3 regions of the Pandoraea sp. genome follow, and region 2 is predicted to be linked to each of the others. Evidence: predicted binding sites of a transcription regulator. Region 2 holds the regulator's gene; each other region holds the start of a gene.
What was found. The regulator FNR, encoded in region 2, switches genes on or off when oxygen is low (the NO sensors DNR and NnrR bind a similar motif). The targets are predictions, from matches to a motif close to TTGATNNNNATCAA.
Positions count from the first base shown of each region.

Region 1: ACE3UG_RS00365 (universal stress protein) is a predicted target of FNR. The motif match lies at 1,023-1,036, and genes of this name have one in related genera.
Region 3: ACE3UG_RS00335 (universal stress protein) is a predicted target of FNR. The motif match lies at 1,324-1,337, and genes of this name have one in related genera.

Region 1 covers NZ_JAYRUC010000001.1:80,302-82,572, forward strand. Annotated here, with positions in the region: gene ACE3UG_RS00360 (zinc-dependent alcohol dehydrogenase family protein) at 1-95, opposite strand, end outside; gene ACE3UG_RS00365 (universal stress protein) at 121-963, opposite strand; gene ACE3UG_RS00370 (ATP-binding protein) at 1,193-2,271, shown strand, end outside.
Region 2 covers NZ_JAYRUC010000015.1:91,501-93,771, reverse strand. Annotated here, with positions in the region: gene scpB (SMC-Scp complex subunit ScpB) at 1-627, opposite strand, end outside; gene fnr (fumarate/nitrate reduction transcriptional regulator Fnr) at 960-1,688, shown strand; gene ACE3UG_RS13780 (nuclear transport factor 2 family protein) at 1,915-2,271, shown strand, end outside.
Region 3 covers NZ_JAYRUC010000001.1:72,543-74,813, reverse strand. Annotated here, with positions in the region: gene ACE3UG_RS00340 (nitroreductase) at 1-268, shown strand, start outside; gene ACE3UG_RS00335 (universal stress protein) at 393-1,178, opposite strand; gene ACE3UG_RS00330 (BON domain-containing protein) at 1,580-2,233, shown strand.

The DNA.
Region 1 (2,271 bases), on a different contig from region 2:
ACGCGGACGATGGCATCGGTGGGTGCCAGCAGTTCCGGGACGGGTCTGTCTTCCAGCGCAATGCGCTGCTGACCGAGAAACACTAAGGCTTTCATATCGAGACTCCATATTGGGGAAACGTCAGTGCGACATCAGGACCGGCACCGTCATGGTTTCGAGGAGCTTGCGCGTCACGCCACCGAGCACCCACTCCTGCACGCGCGAGTGGCCATAGCCGCCCATCACGATGAGATCGATGCTCATGTCGGCCGCTCGGGACAGCAGATCGTCGCCCACGGCGATGTCGTTCGCGCCGCGCTCGGGTGTGACTTCCACGTGAACGCCATGACGGGCAAAGAACAGACCGATATCGAGCCCTGGAATCGGCCCGAGGGGGTCCGTTCGGTCGCCTCGGTTAACGTGCATCACGTGCACGGTCTTGGCTGCGCACAGCAGTGGCATGGCGTCGGCGGCAGCGCGCGCAGCCTCGCGCCCGCCGTCCCAGGCGAGAAGAATATTGTCGAAGGACCGGGGTAACTTGCCTGCGTATGGCAGAATCAAGACCGGCCGGCCCCCGGCGAGCACGACCGATTCGACAAATCCCCGGGCGGGTGTCGTTTCGGGGTCCGTGCGGTCTTCCTGTCCGACGATCACCAGATCCGCGTAACGTGCATGGGTTTGCATCTCGCGATTTGGGTCGAGAGATGGCGTGATCCATTCGGGGCTCAGCGCTTGCCGGCGGCAGATCTCCATGAACATCTGCTCTGCGCGCTCAAGGCGCTGGGCGTCGCTCTCCGGCGGCGGTGGGGGTGGCAGCCCGGCGCCTGCAATATCGACGACATCGGGAAACCCCGGTGGGTGGAAGGGTAAGTAGATACCCGTCAGATGGGCGGGTAGCCGAGAAGCGAACTCGACGGCAAGCTCGACGCGTGCGCGGCATTGTTGACTGTTGTCGACGTGGACCAGCAACGTCCGGTAGGTCATGGCGGCTCTCCAGTGGGGGCGGTCACTCTCTACTGTAGTTCGGGGCTGGGCTGCGTCCGTTGACCCCGATCAAGCGCATGTCGGGTGGCGCCTGCATTGGGACATCCGGCGCGGCGGCGGCGCGCTGGCGTCGGGGGGCGACTTACGGACTGACGCCGATGGGCAATTTGCACCATCGGTGCTACAACGGCACGATCCACGGCACACGAACCGATAAGGGGCAAACCACATGGTCAAGTTGACGTTGCGCGCAGCGCTGCGATCCCTGCCGCGACAATCGGGCAGTTTCTTCTTCGCCCTGTTGTGTGCGATCTGCCTCACGCTGGCGGCGTGGAACTGGTATGCGGTGCGCACTGCCATGCAGGACAACGTCGAAGCACGATTCAACCTGCGTACGAGCGCCGCGACGGACAAACTCGCGATCACCCTGTCGGCGTATCGAGACGCCGTACACACCGCGCTGGACCGCCTCGCGACGGCGCCCCGGCCTGACGAAAAGGCATGGGTGTCCTATACGCAAAGCACGCGGCTCACCGAGCGCCTGCCCGGCTTGGTGACGTTTGCGGCCTGTGAGCGCGCCGGGAACACGATCGTGCGCAACGTCGCCTATTCGATTGGCGACGAGGCCGTGCTCGGGCCGAACGGTTCGATGGCACTGCCAAGCGGCGCCCAAACGGCAGGCAATGTCTTTGCGCTCACCGCACCGTCGACGGGACGTACATATCTGGTTTTCCTGTCCGACACGGCCCGGCCGTCGGTATGCGCGTATGCGGTCGCAGACGTCGATGCGCTCGTCCATGTTGCGGTTGGCTCACTGCTGCATGACATCACGTTGACGATCGCCATGAAGGACGGTGCAGGCCACGCCATTCCTGTGTTTGACAGTCTTTATCCGCGCGCGCCGAACCAACCCCGGCCGCCGGTCGAGTATCGATCTAACGTGAGCGTGTCGTACGCGGAAAAACCCGCCCTGTATCTCACCTACACCGCTTCTGGAGAGTTCGCCACGCTGCGTGGCGCCGGCGTCGTCAATGGAGTGCTCGCGCTGGGCATTGCGATGAGCGCCGCGACGGCGCTTGCGTGGGCACTCGCCTTGGTGCTGCGACGCCGTGCAAAACAGCACACCGAGCGTCGTGCGGTTGAAAACCGGCGATCGGAAGGTCGCCTTTTCAGCGTGATCCAATCCGTGCGCGAAGCCATCATTACCATCGACGCCCATCAGCGGATTCAGATCTTCAATCCCACGGCCGAAACCATCTTCAAATGCAGCGCGATGGAAGCGATTGGCGAGCCGCTCGCACGCTTCAT
Region 2 (2,271 bases):
CTCGACATCCGCGACGGGCATGTCGTCGGACGACGTTTCATCTCCCGCGTCGGCCTCGGCACGCTCGCCGAACTCGATGTTCTGCTGCGCGAGCAGGTCGATCTGCGCTTGCGCGGCCGGATCTTCGAGTGGCGGCAGCGCATCGAGCGCGCGCAAGCCCAGATCGTCGAGAAAGTCCTTGGTCGTCGCATACAGGCCGGGGCGCCCCGGTACATCGCGATGACCGATGACCTCGATCCAGCCACGATCTTCAAGCTGTTTGATGATCTGCGTGTTCACCGTCACGCCGCGAATCTCTTCGATGTCGCCACGCGTGACCGGCTGACGATACGCAATGATCGCAAGCGTCTCCATGACGGCGCGCGAATACTTCGGCGGCTTCTCCGGATTGAGACGGTCAAGGTATTCACGCATGCGCGGACGGCTCTGGAAACGCCAGCCGGTGGCCAGTGCCACCAACTCCACACCTCGGCCATCCCATTGCACGCGGATTTCCTCGAGCAGCGCACGCACCGTGTCACCGGACACAGCGTCATTGAAGAGCTTGCGCAGATCGCCGACCTTGAGCGGCTCCTGCGCGCAAATCAACGCGGTCTCGAGGACGAGTTTCGCCTCTTGGGTATTCATGTGCGACTAAGCAGACCGGGGGCTTGGCGACCCGGTATCAGGAATAAATGGATGCTTGGAACACGAGAAACGGTCGTAACCGCTTCGCATAAGCGCGCGCCCGATTGTGTTCGGTCGTAGTGACGGCGGCGCGACCTGAATGCTTCGAAACGACCTGCCGGGAAAAAACGCCCAGGCCGATAGTGCGGCGAGACGGACGTCCGGTATGTGCGCAATTATTACTGAAACACCGACGCGCGTAAAGCGCCGTCGAAATCCTGACGACTTCGCAGGGGAAAACGATAGGCTAACGCCCCATGGTAGACTCTCAAAAAAAATCGCCAGGGGCCCCCATGACCACAGAAATCGGTCGCATTCCTATCGCTCAGCCCCGTTGTTCCACATGCTCGCTTGGGCAGTTCTGCCTGCCGGTGGGCATTCCGGAGCCCGAGCTGGAACGACTGGATGCACTCGTGAACGAGCGCCGACGCCTCAAGAAGGGCGACGTGCTGTATCACGCCAATGATGATCTGAACGCTGTCTACGGCATTCGTTTCGGCTCACTCAAAAGCTGCATCACCGCGTCCGACGGGCGCGAACAAGTCGTCGGCTTTCATCTTCAGGGCGAACTGATTGGCCTGGACGCTGTCGCCGACAATCGTCACCCGACCGCCGCCATCGCGCTCGAAGACAGCGAACTGTGCATTGCCCGCTTCGGCGAACTGGAGACGCTATCGCGTCAGGTGCCAACGCTGCAACGTCAACTGCACCGTCTCATGAGCCAGGAAATCCGCAACAAGCACCAGCAACTGCTCACGCTCGGCACCATGCGCGCCGAAGAGCGTCTGGCCGTCTTCCTGCTCAACCTCTCCGAGCGGCTTGCCGCGCGCGGCTACTCAGCCAACGAGTTCGTGTTGCGCATGAGCCGCGAGGAAATCGGCAGCTTCCTCGGTCTCAAGCTTGAAACCGTCAGCCGTCTGTTTTCGCGCTTTGCGCAGAACGGCATGATCGAAATACGTCAGCGCCATGTGAAGATCGTCGACGGGGCCGCGCTACGAAGCCTCGCAGGCGTTCCCTGCTGATGCTTGCCGGCGGGGGCGCCCGAGCGCCTTCGCCTGTCGTCGGTGCTCTGCATTTCCGATAAGCTACCGCTTCGGCCCTGGCGTCGCCTTGCGCCAGATCAAGAGTTGCTCGTCGGCGGCGACTCGATCCCAGCGTTCGACAAGCTCGGGCAAACCCTCCATAATCGGCGCGTTCGCCGGCCGGCACACCGGGTGTCCGGCGCATCACCCCGACGGAGGCCGTATTATGCCCGCTGCCATTTTCCTGAGTCCGGAAGACGCCGAACATGCATACTACGAGGCGCTTCGCGCCGGTGATACCGATGCGCTGATGGCGGTCTGGTCGGAAGATGAAGAGATCGCCTGCATTCACCCGTCGGGGCCACGGCATGTCGGCCCGGCGGCCGTTCGCACCAGTTGGCAGCAGATTCTCGCCAACGCCGGGCTACAGGTGACGGTCAGCCAGCTTCAAGTCGCTCGCAACCCGTTGTGCGCGGTCCACAGCGTGCTCGAACAAATTCAGGTCGAAGCGCGTCCGCAAGCGCGCTACGCCTTCGTGCTCGCCACCAACGTCTATATGAAGGAAGCCGACGGTTGGCGGCTC
Region 3 (2,271 bases), on a different contig from region 2:
GCCCTTGCTGGTGTGTCTTGCGACGACCTCGGACGGCCCTGAAAGTTGGCTTCTGACGGGGCAGGCGATGCAGCGGGTGTTGCTCACCCTGACGGCTCAGGGGATGTATGCGTCGTTTCTCAATCAGCCCATCGAAATCGACACGTTACGCGAGGCCGTCGGCGCGATGGCGGGGAGCGTCGGCTATCCGCAACTCTTGCTGCGCGTGGGGCGCGGCCCCTTGCAGGCGCATACGCCACGTCGCGCGCTCGAGTCGGTGGTGTCGTAACCGACTCGGCGGCATTGCCCCGATCAGCAACGGGCGTCAGGGTGTCAGGGCGTCGGCGCGCCGAATGACTCGGACGTCGATGTCGTCAATGGGCGCGTTGAGGTGCCGTACCCGCCGGAGCGCATTAATGGGAGAGCAGCACCGGAATGGACATGTGCTTGAGCACCGTGCGTGTTGCGCCGCCGAAGACGCGCTCGCGTGTCGGTCCGTGCCCATAGGCGCCCATGACGAGCAAGTCGGCGTCGTATTGCTCGGAGACGGCCAGCAACTGTACGCCGTCGCTGGCTTCGGTGTCTTCTCGTACCGATACCGCTTGCGCGCGCAATCCATGTTTTTCCATCAGATGGACGATATCGGCGAGTGACGGATCGTCGCCCGCTGGCAAACGGTTGATCCCCACCAAGAAGATGTCCTGCGCACGTCCTAGCAATTGCCAGGCGTCACCGATTGCGCGCCTCGCTTCGCGCGAGCCGTTCCACGCCACCACGATGCGGCGGATTTCGCGCGGCAGGGTCACGTTGTGGGGGAGTCCCAGCACGGGAACGCCCGCCGAGACGATGATGTCGCCGATGCCGTCGACACCGAGCGCGGCCACGCCACCGGGCGCATCCGGCTGACCGACGATGCAAAGATCGGTGGCTTTGGCAAAGCTCGAGAGAAGCGCCGTTGGCGCGCCGTAAGGGGAATGCCAGTCCCCGGCAATGTTGTGTTCCGCACAGACTTCCTGGAACAGATGCTCGGCCGCGTGCAACGCTGTCGGTGAGCGCCCCTCGCCGGACGGCTCCGGTTGCCCTGCATGGCCATTCCCCGGGCGGTGGGGCAGGTAGAGCCCAGTGAGGCTGGCATCATGCTGGTGGGCGAGCAGCCCGCTAAAGCGCAGGCGCGCGGCGCCCGTTGCTGTGTCGTCCACATGGACACAAATTCTCCGTAAGCTCATTTTCGTCCTCCTCGCATAGAGCACCTGCGCGTCGCTGCGCGATTTCGCGCAATAGTGTGCAGGCACGCTTTGTTATACCTCTCCGACACGGCGCGGCGGCGACAATCCCGCCGTCGAGTTGATGCGAATCAAGGTCGGGTGGCGCAAGCCGACGCCGTCGGCTCGCGTCGAGACTGTGCCGGGGCGTTGGCCGGCATCGGACAGCGAACTCGCCCGGCACGCGTTGCGCTTGGGGAAATTGACGCTAGTCAAGCGGTGCGTAGAGAAGCGGGCAATAGACAGCACAACCCGCTAAGGTGAAATGAACCGGTGCGTGACCCACTTCTGCGAAGTCTGCAACGACACCCCCGACATCCTGGCACGGAGCCCACCTCATGAAGACCGATTCTCAACTGCAGCGCGACGTGATGGACGAACTGGCGCGCGACACCAACGTGCACGCCAACGAGATCGGCGTCGAGGTCAGGGACGGCATCGTAACGCTCTCGGGAGACGTCGCGAGCTTCCATGAAAAATGTGAGGCCGAGCGCGTCGCTTCGCGTGTTGCGGGGGCCCGCGCCATCGTGATCGGATTGGAGGTCGAGCCCGCCTCCCAGGACCGGCATACCGACACCGATATCGCGAGAGCCGCGCTCGCCATTCTGAAATGGCATGCCGGTTTGCCCGAACAGGGCATGCACGTCAAGGTCGAGAACGGTTGGGTCACGCTGGCGGGAGACGTCGAGTCGTATTCGCAGCGGGTGCTGGCGGAGAGCGCTGTTCGTACGTTGCGCGGCGTCAAGGGGGTCATCAACGAGATGCGGGTGCTCAGTGGACCGCATCGAACGGAAATCGTCGGCCATATTGCGGCCGCGCTGGCGCGACAGGCGCAGCGCGAAGCGCGTCACGTTGAAATCTCGTTATTGGGAAATGGCGAGGTGCTCCTCAAAGGCACGGTGCATTCGCTGGCCGAAAAGGAAGCCATCCGGGGCGCGGCCATGACCACGCATGGGGTGTGTGCCGTCGTGGATCGGCTGACTGTCGAGTAGGTTCGTTCGAAATTCTGCTCGACGAGTGCTTTCCCAAC